Regions from separate parts of the Nocardioides segetis genome, predicted to be linked through region 1. Evidence: riboswitches for the same ligand, from Rfam matches in the RefSeq annotation. Region 1 holds a riboswitch; the other holds the start of a gene.
The links. A riboswitch is a leader RNA that binds a small molecule or an ion and turns the genes downstream of it on or off. The one in region 1 is predicted to bind cobalamin.
Positions count from the first base shown of each region.

Region 1 (9,761 bases):
CGCCTGCACCCACTGCGCGCGGCCGATCTCGCCGGGCAGACCCTCGGCGTCGACCACGACCATCGAGTTGTTGGACATGTTCTGCGCCTTGTACGGCGCCACCCGGATCCCGCGCCGCGCGAACGCCCGGCACAGCCCGGTGGTCAGCACGCTCTTGCCCGCGTCGGAGGTCATCCCCGCGACGAGCAGGGCCGCGCCGGTCATCGGGGGCTCCGGGCGGGGTGCAGGAATCGCCGGTCGACAGGTGATTCCTGCACTTGTCGGCCGTTGCAACGCCCGACAAGTGCCAGAACTGCCCGTCCAGTGCGACCCCTGATGCCCGTCTGACTCACCCCCGCTTCCCTCGGAACAGATGGCGCTGCAGCGACGGGGGCACCGGACCACCCTCGCGCACCCACGCGACGACCGCGTCGGTGGCTGCGCCCGAGAGGACGCCACCGAGCCAGAAGTCCTTGGGCCGCCGGCCCCCGGGGAACCAGGTGAAGTCGCGCACCAGGACTACGTTCGAGCGGTCGCACTCGTCGAGGCAGTCGACGACGCGCACCCGCACCCGCGGGCCGCGCCGGCCGGCCGGGTCGTCGAGCGCCTCGATCTCGTCGCGCTGGACGGCGTGGTCGGCGTGGGGGTGCTTCTTGGTGGTGCCGCAGCAGCAGTCGCGGCACAGCAGGACGTCGCGCTCGGGCAACCCCATGTCAGGCCTCCGGTCCGCGGAGCAGGAAGAGGTCCATCACCCAGCCGGCCTCGGCCTTCGCCGCGGTCCGCGCGGCCCGGATCTCCCCCGCGACCGAGCCGACCCGGCCGGCGACGAGCCGCTCGCCGGTGCCGCCGAGGTTGGCGCCCCACCAGATCGTCCAGTCGTCGAAGCCGTCGAGGTCGACGCCGGCGGTGAGCATCACGACGAGGTTGCGCTGGCCCGCAGCCACGTCGGAGCGCAGCCGCCGGGCGGTCGTGACGTGGACCGGCTGGCCCACCTCGTGCAGCACGATCCGGTGCCGCGCGGCGAGCACCTGCGGCGCGCTCACGCCGGGGAGCACGTCGAAGGGGACGCCGAGCTCGCTGGCGAGGCGGATCGTGCCGTCGTACAGGGACGGATCGCCCCAGACCAGGAACCCGCAGACCCCGCCCCGCTCCGCCAGCACCGCGCGGTAGGCGGCCAGCCGGGCGGCGTACCAGTCCGCGACGGCGCCCTCGTAGCCCGCCCGGTCGAGGCTCGGCGAGCGGTCGCGCTCGGGATCGCGGACGACGACGAGCTCGACGCCGTGGGCCTCGCAGACCGCGCGGCGGGCGGCGAGCAGCGCGTCGTCGTCGCTCTTCTGCACGGCGAGGACGTAGTCGCACTCCCCCAACGCCGTGGCGACCTCCGGCGTGACGTGCTGCGGCCCCATCCCGAAGCCGAGCACGCGGATCTCAGGCATCGGCGGAGTCCTCGAGATCACCCTCGACCTCGAGGTACGCCGCCTGCAGGCCGGCCAGCACCTCCGGGTCGGGCGACTCCCACAGTCCGCGGTCCTTCGCCTCGTGCAGTCGCTCGACGATGCTCCGCAGCGCCCAGGGGTTCGACCTGCGCAGGAACTCCTGGTTGGTCTCGTCGAGGACGTACTCCTTGGCGAGCGACTCGTACATCCAGTCGTGCACCACGCCGGCGGTGGCGTCGAACCCGAAGAGGTAGTCGACGGTGGCGGCGAGCTCGAAGGCGCCCTTGTAGCCGTGGCGCTGCATCGCGCCGATCCAGCGCGGGTTGACCACCCGGGCCCGGAAGACCCGGTTGGTCTCCTCCTGCAGGGTCCTGGTGCGCACGGCGTCGGGCGTGGTCGAGTCGCCGACGTAGGCCTTCGGGTCCGCGCCGGTCAGCGCGCGGATCGTGGCGACCATGCCGCCGTGGTACTGGAAGTAGTCGTCGCTGTCGGCGATGTCGTGCTCGCGGGTGTCGATGTTCTTGGCCGCGACCTTGATCCGCCGGTAGTTGGCGCGCATGTCGTCGGCGGCCGGGACGCCGTCGAGGTCGCGGCCGTAGGCGAAGCCGCCCCAGGCGGTGTAGACCTCGGCGAGGTCGGCGTCGTCGCGCCACGAGCCCGACTCGACGGCCTGCAGGATGCCGGCGCCGTACGAGCCCGGCTTGGAGCCGAAGATCCGGGTGGTGGCGCGGCGCTCGTCGCCGTGCTCGGCGATGTCTGCCCGGGCGTGGGCGCGCACGAAGTTGCGGTCGAGCGGCTCGTCGAGCTCGGCGACCATCCGCACCGCGTCGTCGAGCATGGCGAGCACGTGCGGGAAGGCGTCGCGGAAGAAGCCGGAGATCCGCACGGTCACGTCGATGCGCGGACGGCCGAGCTCCTCGAGCGGCACCACGGTCAGGGTGTGCACCCGCTTGGACGCCTCGTCCCACTCGGGCCGGACGCCGAGCAGCGCGAGCACCTCGGCCACGTCGTCACCGGAGGTCCGCATCGCCGACGTGCCCCAGACCGAGAGGCCGACCGACTCGGGGTAGGCGCCCTCCTCGTCGAGGTAGCGCTGCACCAGCGACTCGGCCATCGCCTGGCCGGTCTGCCAGGCCAGGCGCGACGGCACGGCGCGCGGGTCGACCGTGTAGAAGTTGCGTCCGGTCGGCAGCACGTTGACCAGGCCGCGCAGCGGCGAGCCCGAGGGCCCGGCCGGCACGAACCCGCCGGCGAGCGCGTGCAGCGTGTGGTCGAGCTCGTCGGTCGTGCGCGCCAGCCGCGGGACCACCTCGGTCGCCGCAAAGGCCAGCACCCGGCGTACGTCGGCCGACGGGTGCAGCTCGTCGACCCGCGCCACGTCCCACCCGGACTTGTCCATGGCCTCGACCAGCGCGCGCGCCTCGGCCTCGACCCGGTCGACCTCGACGATCGGCGCGTCCGGGGCCAGGCCCAGCGCGGCCCGGAGCCCGGGCACCGCCTGCGCCTGCCCGCCCCACACCTGCGCCGCCCGCAGGATCGCGAGCACCAGGTTGACCCGCGCCTCGCCCTCGGGCGCCTGGCCCAGGACGTGCAGCCCGTCGCGGATCTGCACGTCCTTGATCTCGCACAGCCAGCCGTCGACGTGGAGCAGGAAGTCGTCGAAGTCGTCGTCCTCGGGCCTCTCCTCGAGACCGAGGTCCCGGTGCAGCTCGGCGGCGTGCATGAGCTGCCAGATCTCGCCGCGGATCGCGGCCAGCTTGGCCGGGTCCATCGCGGAGATCTTGTCGTACTCCTCGAGCAGGCCCTCGAGCCGCGCGATGTCGCCGTACGCCTCGGCGCGCGCCATCGGGGGAATGAGGTGGTCGATGATCGTGGCGTGCGCCCGGCGCTTGGCCTGGGCGCCCTCCCCCGGGTCGTTGACCAGGAACGGGTAGATCAGCGGCAGGCTGCCGATCGCCGCGTCGGTGGCGCAGGACGCGGACAGCGCCGCGTTCTTGCCCGGCAGCCACTCCATCGAGCCGTGCTTGCCGAGGTGGACGACGGCGTGTGCCCCGAAGCCGTACTGCACCCAGCGGTACGCCGCCAGGTAGTGGTGCGACGGCGCGAGGTCGGGGTCGTGGTAGATCGCGACCGGGTTCTCGCCGAAGCCCCGCGGCGGCTGGATCATCAGCACGACATTGCCGGCCCGCAGCGTGGCGAGGACGATCTCGTTGCTGTCGTTGACGAACAGCGTGCCGGGCGACTCGCCCCAGGCCTCGACCATGTCGGCACGCAGGTCCGCGGGCAGGTCGGCCGTCCAGGCGTCGTACTCGGCCTTGCTGATCCGCACATGCGCGTCGGAGAGCTGCGCCGACGTCAGCCACTCCTCGTCCTGGCCGCCGGCCGCGATCAGGGCGTGGATCAGCGTGTCCCCCGCGACCGTGTCGTCGTCGAGGTCCAGCACGCCGAAGCCGTCGCCGACGTCGTACCCGGCGTCGCGCAGCCGGCGCAGCAGGCGCACCGCCGAGACCGGCGTGTCGAGGCCGACCGCGTTGCCGATGCGGGAGTGCTTGGTCGGGTAGGCGCTGAGCATCAGCGCGACCCGCTTCTCGGCGTTCGGCACCCGGCGCAGCCGGGCGTAGTTGACCGCGAGCCCGGCCACCCGGGCGGCGCGCTCCGGGTCGGCGACGTACGCCGGCAGCCCGGCCGGGTCGCTGGGGTCGATCTCCTTGAACGAGAACGGCGCGGTGCTGATCCGGCCGTCGAACTCGGGGATCGCGACCTGGTTGGCGTAGTCGAGGGGGGTCACGCCGTCGTCGGACGCCTCCCACTCCTCGCGGCTGCTGGTCAGGCACAGGCCCTGCAGGACCGGGATGTCGAGGGCGGCGATCCGCTCGACGTCCCAGGTCTCGTCGTCGCCGCCGGCGCTCGCGCCGGCCGGGACGCTGCCGCCCGCTGCCAGGACCGTGACGACGAGCGCGTCGAGGTCGCCGAGCGCGGTGAACAGCTCGTCCGGCGCGGCCCGCAGGGAGCCCGCGAAGATCGGGACGCCGACCGCCTCCCCCGTCGCGTCGATCGCGTCGCACAGCGCGTGCACGAAGGCGGTGTTCCCGCTCGCCTGGTGGGCGCGGTAGAAGAGCACGCCGACCCGGGCCTTGGTGTCGCCGGTGGGCGCGCCGGGCCGCTCGACCAGGCCCCAGGACGGAATGACCTCGGGCGCCTCGAAGCCCTCACCGGTCAACAGCACCGTGTCGGAGAGGAAGGCGTGGAGCTGGGCCAGGTTCCGTGGGCCGCCCTCGGCCAGGTAGCGGTGCGCCTCGGCCGCGACGCCGACGGGGACCGTCGAGGACTCCATCAGCTCGGCGCTCGGCGTCTGCTCACCGCCGAGCACCACGAGCGGACGGCCGGTGGCCCGCAGCGCGGCCAGCTCGGCGTCGTACTGCTGGGGGGAGCCGAGGAGCCGGATCACGACCAGGTCGCTCTCACCGGCCAGCGCGACGAGCCCGTCGAGCGTCGACCGGTTCGGGTTGGCCCAGCGGTAGTCGGCGCCGCTCGCGCGCGCGGAGAGCAGGTCGGTGTCGGACGTGGACAGCAGTGCGATGCGCGCCATGACGCTCAAAGCCTCCTCGGGGTTCTCGCCCCTCATCGGTAGGTGTCGTCCGCGGCCAGTGTCTGGCTCTCCGGGCCGACGTCGCGACCCGGATCACAGTGGCGGAACCGCCCCGGTCTCACACCGGGTTCCTGCACCGCGGACCTGTGGAGGCTCAGCCTACGGTGGGGACATGCAGGATCAGCAGGCGCCCGGCCTCAACGTCGCGGTGCACGGCCACCCCAACCTGGACACCCTCCTGCTCTGGCACCCCGCGATCGGCTCGGACGCCGACGCCGTCGGAGCACTCGCGAGCCGGATCGCGACCCGCGGCGGAGTCCGCGTCGTCGTACCGACGTGGGAGGACGGGCGCGACCTGCTCCGTTCGGTCCGCTACGCGCGGCAGTCGGCGGTGCACCCGCCGGACCGGCTCTCCGTCGTCGGGTACGGCGCCGCGGGCATCGCCGCGCTGAGCCTGGCCCAGCACCAGCAGCGCCTGGGCATCGGACTGCGCCGCGTGACGTGCGTCGACGGCGCCGGCGATGTCGGCGACCCCATCAGCGGTCGGCCGCTCGGCGCACCGGTCGCGCGGCCGGACTCGGTCGCGACCGAGGTCGACATCGTCGACGTGGTCGCGTCGGGGAACGACTGGGCCGGCGCGACCGTGACGGCGTGGCAGGCCGCGGGGTGGGCCGCCACGCTCGTCCCGGACGATCAGTTCACCTGGCGGGTGAGTCCCTCCCAGTAGGGCGCCCGCAGCTTGAACTTCTGCAGCTTCCCGGTCGCCGTGCGGGCCAGCTCGTCGCGGAACTCGACCGACGTCGGCGCCTTGTAGCCGGCGAGCCGGTCCTTGCACCAGCGGATCAGCTCGGCCTCCATCTCGGGTCCGCCGGTCGCGTCGGCGGTGAGCACGACGAGCGCCTTGATCGTCTCGCCCCACTTCTCGCTCGGGACGCCGATCACCGCGACCTCGGCGACCGCGGGGTGCGAGAAGAGCGTGTCCTCGACCTCGATCGAGGTGACGTTCTCCCCGCCGGTGATGATGACGTCCTTCTTGCGGTCGGCGATGGTGAGATAGCCGTCGTCGCCGAGGTAGCCGCCGTCGCCGGTGTGGAACCAGCCGTCCTTCAGCGCGGCGGCCGACTCCTCGGGCTGCTCCCAGTAGCCCTCGAGGATGACGTTCGATCGGGCGAGCACCTCGCCGGCGCCCTCCTCGGACTCGTCGATCGCCAGGCGTACGCCGATCGCGGGCGCGCCGGCCCGCGTGAGCCGGGTGGCCCGCTCCTCCGCGGACAGGTCGTCCCACTCCTCGCGGGTCCGGTTGATGGTCAGCAGCGGCGAGGTCTCGGTGAGGCCGTAGATCTGGATGAACTCCCAGCCCAGCTCCTCCTGGACCCGGATGACGGTCTTGGTCGGCGGCGGGGCTCCGGCCATGATGATCCGGACCCGGTCGCGGCCCGGGATCTCGCCCTCCCAGGTCTGGGCGGCCTCGAGCACGGCGGCCGCGACCGCGGGCGCGGCGCACATGACGGTCACGCCGTGGTCGCGCACGCGGCGCAGGATCTCGGCGCCGTCGACCTTGCGCAGGATGATGTGGCGCGCACCGACGCCGGTCATCGCGAAGGGCATCCCCCAGCCGTTGGCGTGGAACTGCGGGAGGGTGTGCAGGTAGACGTCGCGGTCGCCGATGCCGGCGTGCAGTCCGAAGGTGAGCGCGTTCACCCAGATGTTGCGATGGGTGATCTGCACGCCCTTGGGCCGCGCGGTGGTGCCGGAGGTGTAGTTGATCGTGGCGGTCGCGCCCTCGTCGTACTCCCACGCCTTGGGCTCGGCGCCCGTGGCGGCGTACAGCGCGTCGTCGTCGCCGAGGAGGTACTTCTGCTCGCAGGTGACCCCCGCCAGCGACTCCTCCAGCTCGGGGTCGACGTAGAGGACCCGGGCGCCGGAGTGGTCGACGATGTACTGCACCTCGTCGGGGCTGAGCCGGAAGTTCACGGGCACGAGCACCCTGCCCCAGCCGCTGACCCCGAAGAACGAGGTGAGCAGCCGGCTGCTGTTGTGGCTGACGACGGCGACCCGCTCGCCCACGCCGATGCCCAGCTCGTCGAGCTTCGCGGCCTGGCGGCGGGCCAGCGCGCCGACCTCTGCGTAGGTCAGCTCGCCCTGGCTCGGCGCGGGCTGCATCGGCTCGTCGACGACCCCCACGCGCTCGCCGTACACCTGGACGGCACGGTCGAGGAAGTCGTTGACGCTGAACGGGACGAACACGCGGGGCCTCCCAGGGCAGAGGAATGTGACGCCTACCACCCTAGGCCCCGTCGCCGCCGGGCGCGTGCCCTCGAAAGGATGCATCCGCCGCGCTCGATAGGCGACACGCTCGGCCCAGCAAACGATGAGAGGACTCTCATCCGACTCTCACCGGCGGCCCACGATCGGGCAGGATGGTGAGGTCATGAGCCGGGTGGGGAAGGTGCTGCTGCCGGTCGCGGCGCTGCTGTTGGTGGCCGCGTTCATTGCCGTGGCCGTCGTCCGCGCGGGCGCCGGCGAGCCGACCCCCCGGGCCCCGCTCGATCTCGGATCCGTGCCGGTCGGCGAGACGGCCGGACCACCGCCTCCCACGTCGCCGTCGAGCGAGCCGCCCCCGCCGCGGGCGACCGTCATCACGCCGCAGCCGACGATCGACGACGATGACGACGACCGCGACGACGACGGCGACGACCGCGACGACGACCGGCGTGATCGCGGTGACGACCGGCGCGGCGGGGACGACCGCGGTGGTCGCGACGGCCGGGGCGAGCCCGACCGCTCGGACGACCAGGCGGACGATCACGGCGACGACGATTCCGGCGACGATTCCGACGACGACCCCGATGACGACTGAGCGGCGCTCGGAGCGGGCGGGGCTGTCGGTCCGGACCCGCATCACCGCCGCCGTCGCGCTGCTGGTGACCGTCGCGCTCGCGGGCGCGGGGCTGATCGTCTACTGGGTCGAGAGCCGGGCGATCACCGACGCCGTGCAGCGTGAGGTCGAGCAGGAGCTCGACGAGTTCGTCGCGCTGCAGGAGACCGGCGACTTCGGGACGGTCCGGGAGCTGCTCGAGGGCTTCCTCTCGCGCAATGTGCCCGACGACGACGAGCTCCTCGTCGGCTGGATCGGCGACGGCCGCCTCGTGCAGTTCCCCGAGGACGCGCTCGTCGACGACCCGCGCTTCCTCGACGCCGTGGCGCCGCTGGTCATCGAGGGCGGGACGACCTATCTCGACACCGACCGCGGCGACGTACGGATCACCGCCCAGCCGGTCGTCCAGGGCAGCCAGCGCGGCGCGCTGCTCGTGGCCACCTTCCTCGCCGAGGACCGCGGTGAGCTGCTGCAGACGATGCGCACCTACACTCTCGTGGCCGCCCTGTCCGCCGTGCTCGTGACCGGCACCGCGGCCTGGGTCTCCGGGCGCCTGCTGCGCCCCCTGCGGTCGCTGCGCGTGGCCGCCGAGGCGACGAGCGCGACCGACCTGTCCCGGCGGCTGCCTGAGCGCGGCAACGACGACATCACCGCGCTCACCCGCACCGTCAACGGGATGCTGGACCGGCTGGAGCATGCCTTCGCCGGCCAGCGGCAGTTCCTCGACGACGCCGGCCATGAGCTGCGGACCCCGCTCACCGTGCTCCGCGGCCATCTCGAGCTGCTCGACGTCGGCAGCCCGGAGGAGGTCGCCGAGACCCGCACGCTCCTGCTCGACGAGGTGGACCGGATGGCCCGGCTCGTGGGCGACCTGATCATGCTGGCCAAGAGCGATCGACCCGACTTCCTCTCCCTCGGGCCCACCGACCCGTCCGCGCTCCTCGCCGCGGTGCTCAGCAAGGCCAGCGCCCTCGGTCGGCGCGACTGGGTGCTCGAGGCCTCCCCCGACCTGCCGACGGAGGTGGTGCTCGACGGCCAGCGCATCACCCAGGCGCTGCTGGCGCTGGCCGACAATGCCGTCAAGCACACCGCGCCCGGCGGCCGGATCGCCCTCGGCGCCGCCGTCGTCGGCCCGCTGCTGCGCTGCTGGATCCACGATGACGGTGCGGGTGTCGCTCCCGAGGACCGGGAGCGGATCTTCGGCCGCTTCGGGCGCGCCGCCGTGCCGCCCGGTGACGAGGGGTTCGGCCTCGGGCTGTCCATCGTCGGTGCCATCGCCCAGGCCCACGGCGGGTCGGCGTACGTCGACCCGCACCGCGCCGGCCCCGGCGCCCGGTTCGTGCTCGACGTGCCCGCGGTCCTGCCGGTCGCCCCGTCCACCGAGACCCCCGCCGCCACGGAGCCGAAGGGAGCCCCATGGCCCACATCCTGATCATCGAGGACGAGGAACGCATCGCCTCGTTCGTGTCGAAGGGGCTGCGGGCGGAGGGCCACCGCACCACGGTGGCCGCCGACGGGCCGACCGGCCTGGACCACGCCCTGGCGGGCGACGTCGACCTGGTCGTGCTCGACATCGGCCTGCCCGGCATCGACGGCTTCGATCTGCTCGACCAGCTGCGCTCACAGGGCTCGCGGGTGCCCGTCATCGTCCTCACCGCCCGGGACTCGGTCACCGACACCGTGTCCGCGCTGGAGGGCGGGGCGGACGACTACATGCCCAAGCCGTTCCGGTTCGCCGAGCTCAGCGCCCGGGTGCGGCTGCGCCTGCGCCAGGCCAGCGCCTCCGCGGCGGCCAACGGCAGCGGGGACCAGCTCATCGCCGGCGGGATCGAGCTGGATCTGCGCACCCGCCGCGCGAGTGTGGCCGGCGACGAGGTGG
Region 1 is NZ_JBNINR010000007.1:166,907-176,667, forward strand. Features, by position in the region: gene ACPZVR_RS15195 (cobyric acid synthase) at 1-204, opposite strand, end outside; gene ACPZVR_RS15200 (hypothetical protein) at 329-691, opposite strand; gene ACPZVR_RS15205 (SAM-dependent methyltransferase) at 693-1,415, opposite strand; gene cobN (cobaltochelatase subunit CobN) at 1,408-5,004, opposite strand; cobalamin riboswitch at 5,041-5,160, opposite strand; gene ACPZVR_RS15215 (hypothetical protein) at 5,177-5,731, shown strand; gene ACPZVR_RS15220 (AMP-binding protein) at 5,698-7,251, opposite strand; gene ACPZVR_RS15225 (hypothetical protein) at 7,436-7,864, shown strand; gene ACPZVR_RS15230 (sensor histidine kinase) at 7,854-9,314, shown strand; gene ACPZVR_RS15235 (response regulator transcription factor) at 9,299-9,761, shown strand, end outside.

Region 2 (9,761 bases), on a different contig from region 1:
CGGCGACGACGGCGACGACGGTCGTCAGCACGGTGTCGAGTCGGCCGGGGCGCAGACCCATCGGCACCCCGACGGCGATGCCGATCATGACGAGCAGCAGGCCGGCCAGGCCCACCAGCGCGAGCGTGGTGGGAGCGGTGGCCCCGAGTCGGGTCGCGACCGACTGGCCGCCGACGAAGGAGGTGCCGAAGTCGCCGTGCGCGACCGAGCCGAGCCAGTGCAGATAGCGGATCAGGAAGGGATCGTCGAGGCGGTACTGCTCCCGGACCGCCGCGCGCACCTCGTCGGTCGGGGTGGTGGAGCCGAAGAGCACCGACTCCGCGTCGCCCGGCGCCGCGTAGAGACTCGCGAACACGACGAAGCTGGCCGCGAGGATGCTGACGCACATCGCGCCCACGGTGCGCAGCAGCTCCCGGACGGTCACGGTGCGCCGACCGACGCCGTCCACGCGGTGCCCATGTACGCGAAGGTCAGCGGGACGCCGGTGATGCCTTCGTCGAGATAGACCGCGGCCCGCGGCGCCACGAGCGGGATCCAGGGCAGCTCCTCGGTCAGGATCGCCTGGGCGGCGATCACCAGGTCGGCCCGGGCGTCGTCGTCCGGCTCGCCGAACGCCTCGCGGAGCAGGCGGTCGACCTCCGGGTTGTCGTAGCCGCCGTAGTTCTGGCTGCCGTCCTTGTTGCCGATGAAGCCGTACATGAACGCGGGCTCCTGCACCTGCGTGTAGTTCATGGTGAGGAAGGCGTCGTAGTCGGCACGCACCGACGCGTCGGAGAAGAGCGAGTAGTACTGGGCCAGCGGCAGCGCGACGATCTCCATGTCGAGGCCCAGCTCCTTGGCGGCCTGCTGCACGACCGTCGCGGTGGTCCGGTACATTTCGATGCCGCCCGGATAGGCCAGGGTGAGGCGCTCGCCGCTCAGCCCGGCCTGGTCGACGGCTGCCCGGCCGCCTCCGGAGGCGTCCTTGCTCGCCTGCTCGATCTCCTCGTACGCCGCCCGGTAGCGCTCCTGCGCGTAGCCCCACAGCCCGGGACCGGCGACGGCGTACAGCGGGTCGGCCGCGCCCGCGAAGGCGGTCCGCACCAGTGCCTCCCGGTCGACCGCGCCGGACAGCGCCCGGCGTACCGCGGGGTCGGCCAGGGGCCCCTCGGCCAGGTCGCTGACGATGATGTCGAGGTTCTGGGGCGTGCTGCCCTCGGCGCCGAGCCACAGCTCGCCGCTGCCCGTCTCACGCAGGCTGGGGATCACCTCGGCCGGAATGTTGAACCCGCCGTCGACCGCGCCGGTGCGGATCGCGTTGGCCAGCGCCTTCGCCTCGGCCGGGAACTCGAAGCGCACCTGCTCGGCCAGCGGCTTCCGCTCGCTGTTCCAGTAGTCCGGGCTGCGCTCGAGCGTCAGCGGGCCGACCCCGTCCCAGGAGTCGAGCACGTACGGACCGGTGCAGAGCACGCCCGTCCCGGGGGTGCCGAGGTCGTCGGGGTGCGCCTCGGCGAACGCCTTGCTGATGATCGCGCCACCGAGGGTGTTCATGCCCTTGAGGAAGACGGCGTTCGGCTCGGTGAAGGTCACCTCGACCTGGTCCGTGCCGTACGGCTCGATCGTGGCGACGCCCTGGTAGAGGATCGAGTACGACGACGCGAGGGCCGGGTCGAGGTTGCGCCGGAGACTGAACAGCACGTCCTCCCGGGTCATCGGCGTGCCGTCGGAGAAGGTCACGTCGTCGCGCAGGGTGAACCGGACGGTGCGCGGGTCGACCTGCTCCCAGGCCGAGGCCAGTCCGGGGCGCGGCTCGTAGCCGGGGCCGGTGTCGAGCAGGCTCTCGCACAGGTTGGGGATCACGGTGAGCTCGGGATAGTCGGCCACCTTGATCGGGTCGAGGGTGGCGGGGCTGCGGTAGTCGCCGTACCAGGTGAAGGAGTCGACGGGGCCGGTCGCGGCCGGCGTGGTGGTCGTGTCGGTGTCGAAGGTCGCCTCGGGCCCCGAGCTGTCGGAGTCGTCGGAGCTGCAGGCGCTGAGCCCGAGTGCGACAACGGCGACGAGGGCCAGGGCCGGTCGGAGCTCGGTACGGCGGAGTGTGGGCATGACGGTCCCTCTCGGTGGGTGAGGACGGCTCAGAGCGCCGTGACGACGCTGAGCTGGAGGTGGGTGTGGCCGGCGCCGAGTCGCAGGCGGTGACGGGTGGGCTGGATGGACACGGCGTCCCAGGGGCTGTCCGCGGTGCCGGGATGCGGTGCATAGAGCGGGAAGTCGCTCGCGCTGACCTGGAGCCGCAGGCGGTGTCCGGGCCGGAACCGGTAGCCGGTCTCGCCCAGGTCGACAACGCCGCCGGCGGTGCCCTCGACCCGGCGCTGGCCGCGCACCACCAGCCGGGTGGTGCCGTCCGGGGCGACGTCGTGCAGCTTGACGAAGACGTCGGTGCTCGGGCCCGCGACGTCCAGGTCGACGACCGCGTGCACCGGGCCGGCGAGGTCCAGCGGCTCGGACAGGGGGGCGCCGGTGAAGGTGAGCACGTCCGGCCGGTCGTGGACGACGCTCTCGTCCGGGTACTCGATGAGGAAGGTGAAGGAGTCGACGACGGTCGACGGCACCGGGTCGGCCGGGTCGTGGACCCACTCCGCGTGCTCGGCCGCCCGCGGGGTGGCGTCGAGCGCACCGCCGTCGGCGGACGCGGTCGCCGCGGCGCCCTCGGCCGGGTAGAGCCGCAGCGTCGACGCGGTGACCGGCGGCCAGGAACCGGCGGTGCGGACTCCTAGATGGCCGTGCCACCAGGTGGCCCGGTCGACGGCGCCCTCGCGGCCCCGGACGTGCACGTCGAAGAAGTCCAGGGTGCGGCCCAGGTAGCGCGGCAGCATCGCCTGCAGGACCGCCGGGTCCAGGCCGTGATTGCGCTCGGGCGGGACCGGCGCGTCGTCGAGGTGGAAGGAGTAGTGGTCGCACGCGTCGGCGTCGAGATAGGCGAGGTGGCGCCAGGCGGGCTGGGCCAGCTGCTCGCGGTAGTCCTGCATGGAGAGGTCGAGCAGGTTGTCGAACCAGCCCACCCGGTGCAGGACCGGCACCGGCCGGGCGGCGAAGGGGGGCCGGGCCGCCAGCTCGGGCGTCGCCGGGCCGCCGGAGAGCACCCGGTCGAGGATCTGCGAACGGGCGCCGATCGCCGAGAAGGCGGACTCGAAGAGGTCGCGCAGCGGCCGCACGGTCCAGTCGACCTCGTAGTCGTAGGCGGCGTTGTCCACCCAATGGTGCGCGAAGTAGTTGGCTTGGTAGAGGCTGGTCGCCCGCTGCTGGGGTGCGCCGCCGCCCCAGGACCCGATGGCCATCCCGGTCACCCGCGGCGCGATCGCCCGCAGCGCGGGATGTCCACCGGCGACGCCGGCCCACTGCGTGTAGCCGTGGTACGAGTCGCCGACCATGCCGACCGTGCCGTCCGACCAGGCTTGGGCCGTGACCCACCCGAGGGTGTCGAAGGTGTCCGCGACCTCGTTGCGGAACGGGTAGGTCTCGCCCTCGGAACGGAACTTGCCCCGCACGTCCTGGACGACCAGGACATAGCCCCGGTCGAGGTAGTGCGGCGCGATCTGCTCGATGGCCATCCACGCGCTGTTCTTGTCGTACGGCAGCCGACAGACCACGGCGGGATGGCGACCGGGACGGTCGGGCAGGTAGACGTCGGTGGCGAGCCGGACGCCGTCGCGGGTGCGGACGAGGTGCTGCTCGGCGACGTCGCTCAGCGGTGCCGGCTCGATCCGGGTGAAGGGCAGGGACATGCGGGATGCTCCGGTTCTGTCAGAGGTTGCGCTGGTAGTCGTCGGCGAGGTCGTCCTCGAGGAGGGCGGCCGTGAGTCCGTCGATGCCGATATGGGCGGCGGCGATGACGCCGCCGCTGGGCAGGAGGTCGGCGAGCTCCTGGCGGCCGCTCTCCCACAGCCCGCCGCGGAGGTTGGCCTTGCCGCAGTGCAGGTAGGCCTGCTCGACCTCGATCACGGTGGCCAGCGACGGGACCCGGCCGCGGGCCTCGAGCATCGGCATCAGCTCCGGGTCGTCGCTCGGGTAGGCGCGGCCGTTGACGCGGAGCGTCTCGGCGTACCCGGGGACGAGGAAGAGCATGCCGACGGCCGGCTCGTGGCAGATGTTGGTGAAGGACTCGGCGAGCTGGTTGCCGGGGCGGTCCGGCAGGACCAGGGTCCGCTCGTCGAGGACCCGCACGAAACCGGGGTCGTCGCCGCGCGGCGAGCAGTCGGCCAGGCCGTCGGGACCGACCGTCGCCAGGACGCAGTACGGCGAGTGCGCGACGAAGAGCTGGCAGTAGGGATCGAGGTGGTCGAGCACCTTGGCCTCGATGGCCGGGTCCGGGTGGCCGACCAGCTCGCGGACCCGGGCGAGGTCGACGCGGCGGGGGCGGGTGTGCACGGTCATCAGAGCTCCAGCTCCAGGTGTGCGGTGAGGGCGCGGGAGACGCAGGCCGCCATCACCCGCGGCGCCTCCTGGGAGGCCAGGCCGACGTGGTCGCGGTGGTCGGGCTCGCCGGCGCGCACCACGACCTCGCAGGTGCCGCAGAGGCCCTCGCGGCAGGAGCCGACCACAGGGAGGCCGGCGGCGGACAGCACGTCGAGGAGCGAGCGGTCGGCGTCGACGTGCAGGTCCAGGCCGCTGCGCACGCACCGGACGTCGAAGGGCTGTCCCGGCGGGGCCTCCGTGCCCGGGGCCCGGAACCGCTCGCCGTGGAAGGCGAGCTCGGCCCTCTCGGCGCAGAGCTCCTCGAGCGCGTCCATCATCGACGTCGGTCCGCACGCGTAGACCCGGGCCTCCCCATGCCGGCGCAGGTGGGCGTCGAGGTGGCCGGACAGGTCGAAGCGCCCGTCCGCGCCGGACGCCCACACCGTGCTGCGCACCGTGCTCGGCACGACGGTGGGCTCGGGCGCGTCCAGCCGGGTGAGCCGGTCGACGAACGCCATCGTGGCGCGCTCCCGGCCGACGTACGCGAGGGTCCACGGGATGCCGTCGGCCTCGGCCCGCCGGACCATCGGCAGGATCGGGGTGATCCCGATCCCGCCGGCGACGAAGGCATAGGAGTCGGCCGGGAGGAAAGGGAAGTGGTTGCGCGGCGCCGAGATCCGGACCCGCTGGCCGGGCCGCAGGAAGCGGTGCACGTAGTCCGAGCCGCCCCGGCCGCGCGGGCAGTGCCGGACCGCGATCCGGTAGCGGACGTCGACCGGGTCTCCGCACAGCGAGTACTGGCGCTCCAGGCCGGGCAGCAGCCGGATCGTGACGTGGGCGCCCGGGGTCCAGGCGGGCAGCGGCGGCCCGTCCGGCAGCGGCGCCAGCGCGACCGCGACCACGCCGTCGGCCTCCCAGCTCAGTTCGGCGACGACGACCTCCAGCTCCTCGGGCGTGCTCATGCGTACTCCCGGGCGTGCACCCGGCGGCCCGCGACGAAGGTCTCGTCGACGCCGGCCAGCGAGATCTCGTCGTGCCCACCCTGGAACGGATCGCGGTCGAGGACCACCAGGTCGGCGTCCCGGCCCGGCGCGATGCTGCCGAGCGTGTCCTCCAGGTGGTTGATCCAGCTGGAGCCCGCCGTGTAGGCGGCGAGCGCGTCGACCAGGGTGAGCCGCTGGTGCGGCGTGAGTGGCGCGCCGTCGGAGCCGCCGGGCGCCATCCTGTTGACGGCGACGTGGATGCCGAGCATCGGGTCGGCCGACGAGACCGGCCAGTCGCTGCCCGCCACCAGTGTCGCCCCGGCGGCGCGCAGCTGCTGGAACGGGTACTGGCGCTCGGTCCGCTCGGGGCCGAGGAAGGGCGCGGTGAGGTCGGACATCTGCGGGTCGAGGTGCGCCCACAGCGGCTGCATGTTCGCGGCGGCCCGCAGCGAGCGGAAGCGCGGAATGTCGTCGGGGTGGATCACCTGGATGTGGGCCAGGTGGTGGCGGTTGTCGCCCCGGTGACCTCCTGAGACCGAGGTCGGGCGGGTCGCCCGAGCCCGCTCCACCGCGTCCAGCGCCTCCCGGACGGCGCGGTCGCCGATGGTGTGGAAGTGCGCCTGGAAGCCGAGGTGGTCCACCGCGCCGACCCCGGCGGCGAGCTCCCGGGGATCCAGGTAGCTCAGCCCGCTGCCGGGCGAGGCGCCGTCGGGCGGCCCGAGATAGGGCGCCAGCATCGCCGCGGTGAAGTTCTCGCACACGCCGTCCTGCATGAACTTCACGCTGGTGGCGCGGAACCGACCCGAGCCGGTGCCCGCACGGCGCTCGAGGAGCTCCTCGACCTGGTCGACGCCCCGGGTCGGGTCCCACCACTGGGCCCCGACGACCCGGGCGACCAGGGTCCCCGCGGCCTCCGCGCGGCGGTAGATGTCGTACGTGTCGGGATAGTGCAGGTAGGCGCCGACCAGAGCGTCCTGCCAGGAGGTGATGCCGAGCTCGAGCATCCGGCGCTGCCCCAGCTCCAGGGCCCGGTCGTGGTCGGCGGCCGTCGGCGCCGGGGTGTGCCGCGCGACCAGGTCGGCGGCCGCCTCGTGCAGTGAGCCGGAGGGGGTGCCGTCGGGTTCGCGCTCGATCCGGCCGCGCGGCGGGTCCGGGGTGGTCGCGGTGACACCGGCCCGGCGCAGTGCCTCCGTGTTGACCCACGCGCCGTGCCGGTCGCGGTTGATGAGGAATGCGGGCCGGTCGGCGCAGACCCGGTCCAGCTCCTGGCGGGTCGGCGTCCCGTCGGCGAAGTGGTCCATCGACCAACCGCCACCGACGATCCACTCCTGCTCGGGATGCGCGGCGGCATACGCGGCGATGCGGTCGAGGCATTGCGTGGCATCCTCGGCGCCGACGAGGTCGCACTGCTGCAGCTCCAGGCCGGCGAACACCGGATGGGCGTGGGCGTCCACGAAGCCCGGCACCAGTAGCCGGCCGCGCAGGTCGACGACCTCTGTCCGCGGGCCGGCGAGCTCCCTCGCGGCCTGGTCTCCCACCGCCAGCACCCGCCCGCCGGCGACCGCGACCCCGTCGGTGAAGGAGCGCGCCGCATCGGCGGTGAAGACCGGGCCGCCGACGAAGACGGTGTCGGCGTGGAGCTGGGGCATCGGGGTCCTCCTGGGTCGCTGTGGAGAGGAGTACAGCGCGTCCCGGCACGCTAAGTCAATACCTTTGACTAAGAGACTGACTTGAAGGCGCCCTGCGCGCGGGACGGTCCGCGACGGGTGGCATGATGCGGCCCGTGAGCACACCGAAGGCCTCTGGCACCGCCCGGCGACGCCGGCTGCCGCGCGGCGCGCTGACCCCGGAGAGGATCGTGACCGCGAGCCTGGCCCTCCTCGACGAGCAGGGTCTCGCGGCGTTCACGATGCCCCGTCTCGGACGCACCCTCGGCGCCGACCAGACCGCGGTGTACCGGCACTTCGCCAGCAAGGACGACCTGGTGCTCGCCGTCGCCGACCGACTGCTCACCGAGGCCTTCGAGGACTTCGAGCCCGCCGTCGACGACTGGCGGGGCACGCTCGTCGACGTGTGCCAGCGGGTCCGCACCACCTACGTCAGCCATCCCGCCGCCGCCGTCCTCAGCGGCCCGCGGATCACCACCGGGTCCTCGGAGATGAAGGCCGCGGACGCTGTCGTCGGCGCCCTGCGCGCGGCCGGGATCCCCGACCGCGAGCTCGCGCTGTACTACCGCGTGATCGCCGACTTCGCGCTGCTGTGGTCCGGCGGGCTGGCCGGCTTCCGGATCCTCGACAAGAGCATCCAGGAGGCCGAGCGGACCACCTGGACGACCGCCTACGCCACGGCGCCCGACCAGTTCGGCAACCTGCACTCCATCAGCGGCGATCTCGACCGGATCGAGAGCGAGCAGGTCTTCGACACCGCCCTGGAGCTCCTGCTCGACTCCATCGCCGCGCGGGCCGCCCGCGCCCGGACCGAACGCGGCACCGCCTGAGATTTCGGGAGGCCCGCGTGCTAGCGTCCGCCTCGCCAGTCGTACTCACGAGCATCGTGGGTCAGGGAACCCGGTGAGAGTCCGGGACTGACGCGCAGCGGTGAGGGTGACGGGCGGGGCAACACGTCACTGGTGACGGACGGCGGACACTCGGCCGACCGGCACTGGGAAGGCGCTCCGTCCGGTCGATCCCGAGTCCGAAGACCTGCTGGCCGTGGACCCTCCCGGGTCCGCGTCACCCACCCAACAGGCTTCGCGCACGAGCCTCGGACTGAGAAGAGTGACCATGACGTCCCGTCGTACCCGGGTCCGCCCGACCCTGCTCGCCGTCCCCCTGACCCTCGCGCTGACCCTCGCCGGCTGTGCCGGCGCCCCCGAGCCGGAGCGCAAGAAGGCGGCCGGCGACGCCTTCCCGGCGCGAGTCTCCAGCTGCGGCTTCGAGGCCACCGTCACGGCCCCGCCGGAGCGCGCGGTGTCGATGAACCAGGGCGCGACCGAGGTGATGCTGGCGCTCGGCCTCGCCGACCGGATGGCCGGCACGGCCTACCTCGACGACGCCGTCCCCGCGAAGTGGCAGGACGCGTACGACGAGGTCCCGGTGCTGTCCGCGGAGTACCCCGACAACGAGACCCTGCTCGCGGCCGAGCCCGACTTCGTCTACGCCTCCTATCTCAGCGCCTTCGACGCGGACGCCGCCGGCCCGCGCGAGGAGCTGGCCGTGCTCGGCATCGCGTCGTACAACTCCCCGTTCGGCTGCGGCAAGGGCCACGACCGCGTGGAGATCGCCTTCGACTCCGTCTGGGACGAGATCGCGACCGTGGCCGCGGCGTTCGGCGTACCCGAGCGGGCGGCGGCGATCCAGGAGGAGCAGCAGGCCGCGCTCGACGACCTCGCCGACCGGCGACCGGGGGCCGGCCGCACCGTGTTCTGGTACGACTCCGGTGACAAGACCGCGTTCGCCGGTGCCGGCCAGGGCGGTCCCCAGCTGATCCTCGACGCGGTCGGTGCGACCAACGTGTTCGCCGACCTGGAGGGCAGCTGGGCCGACGTCAGCTGGGAGCAGGTCGTCGCGGCCGACCCCGACGTGATCGTGGTCGCCGACGCGAGCTGGTCCACCGCGGCCGACAAGATCGCGATGCTCGAGAAGGACCCGGCGCTCTCGGACCTGCGGGCCGTCCGGGCGAAGGCGTACGTCGTGCTGCCGTTCTCCGAGTCCACGCCCGGCGTCCGGCTCGCCGACGGCGCGGTGTCGGTCGGCGAGCAGCTGAGCGCGCTGGGCTGATGCTGCAGCCCAGCCGGTCGACCCGGCTCGCCCGGTCGCCCCGGTCCGCCCGGCCGGCGCGGAGCCGGCCGCGCACCGGGCTCCTGGTCGGGGTGGCGCTGGTCGCCGCCCTGGCCGTCAGCCTGGTCGTGGCCGTCGGGATCGGGTCGGTGCACGTGCCCACGGGCGACGTCGTGGACGTCGTGCTGCGCCGGCTCGGCCTGCCCGTCGACGACGTGAGCGTCGTCGACGACAAGATCGTGTGGCAGCTGCGGATGCCCCGCGTGCTCGGGGCGGCGGCGACCGGCGCGGGACTCGCGCTGGCCGGGGCGGTGCTGCAGTCACTGACCCGCAACGACCTCGCCGACCCCTACCTGCTGGGCATCTCCGGCGGCGCGACGGTCGGCGCGGTCAGCGTGATCGTGCTCGGGGTGAGCGTCGGCGGGCTGGTCGGCGGCGCCGCCCTCGGCACGGCGGCCTTCGTCGGGGCCCTGGTCGCGCTGGCGCTCGTCCTGACCCTGGCCACCGGCCGCACCGGGGACCTGCCGCCGGCCCGCACCGTGCTGGCCGGCGTGGCGATCGGGCAGAT
Region 2 is NZ_JBNINR010000017.1:30,203-39,963, forward strand. Features, by position in the region: gene ACPZVR_RS21620 (ABC transporter permease) at 1-448, opposite strand, end outside; gene ACPZVR_RS21625 (ABC transporter substrate-binding protein) at 421-2,082, opposite strand; gene ACPZVR_RS21630 (CocE/NonD family hydrolase) at 2,112-3,761, opposite strand; gene ACPZVR_RS21635 (MSMEG_1061 family FMN-dependent PPOX-type flavoprotein) at 3,781-4,410, opposite strand; gene ACPZVR_RS21640 (PDR/VanB family oxidoreductase) at 4,410-5,393, opposite strand; gene ACPZVR_RS21645 (amidohydrolase) at 5,390-7,063, opposite strand; gene ACPZVR_RS21650 (TetR/AcrR family transcriptional regulator) at 7,198-7,911, shown strand; cobalamin riboswitch at 7,931-8,138, shown strand; gene ACPZVR_RS21655 (ABC transporter substrate-binding protein) at 8,198-9,193, shown strand; gene ACPZVR_RS21660 (iron chelate uptake ABC transporter family permease subunit) at 9,193-9,761, shown strand, end outside.
Region 2: another riboswitch for cobalamin. It lies ahead of ACPZVR_RS21655 (ABC transporter substrate-binding protein); the one in region 1 lies ahead of cobN (cobaltochelatase subunit CobN).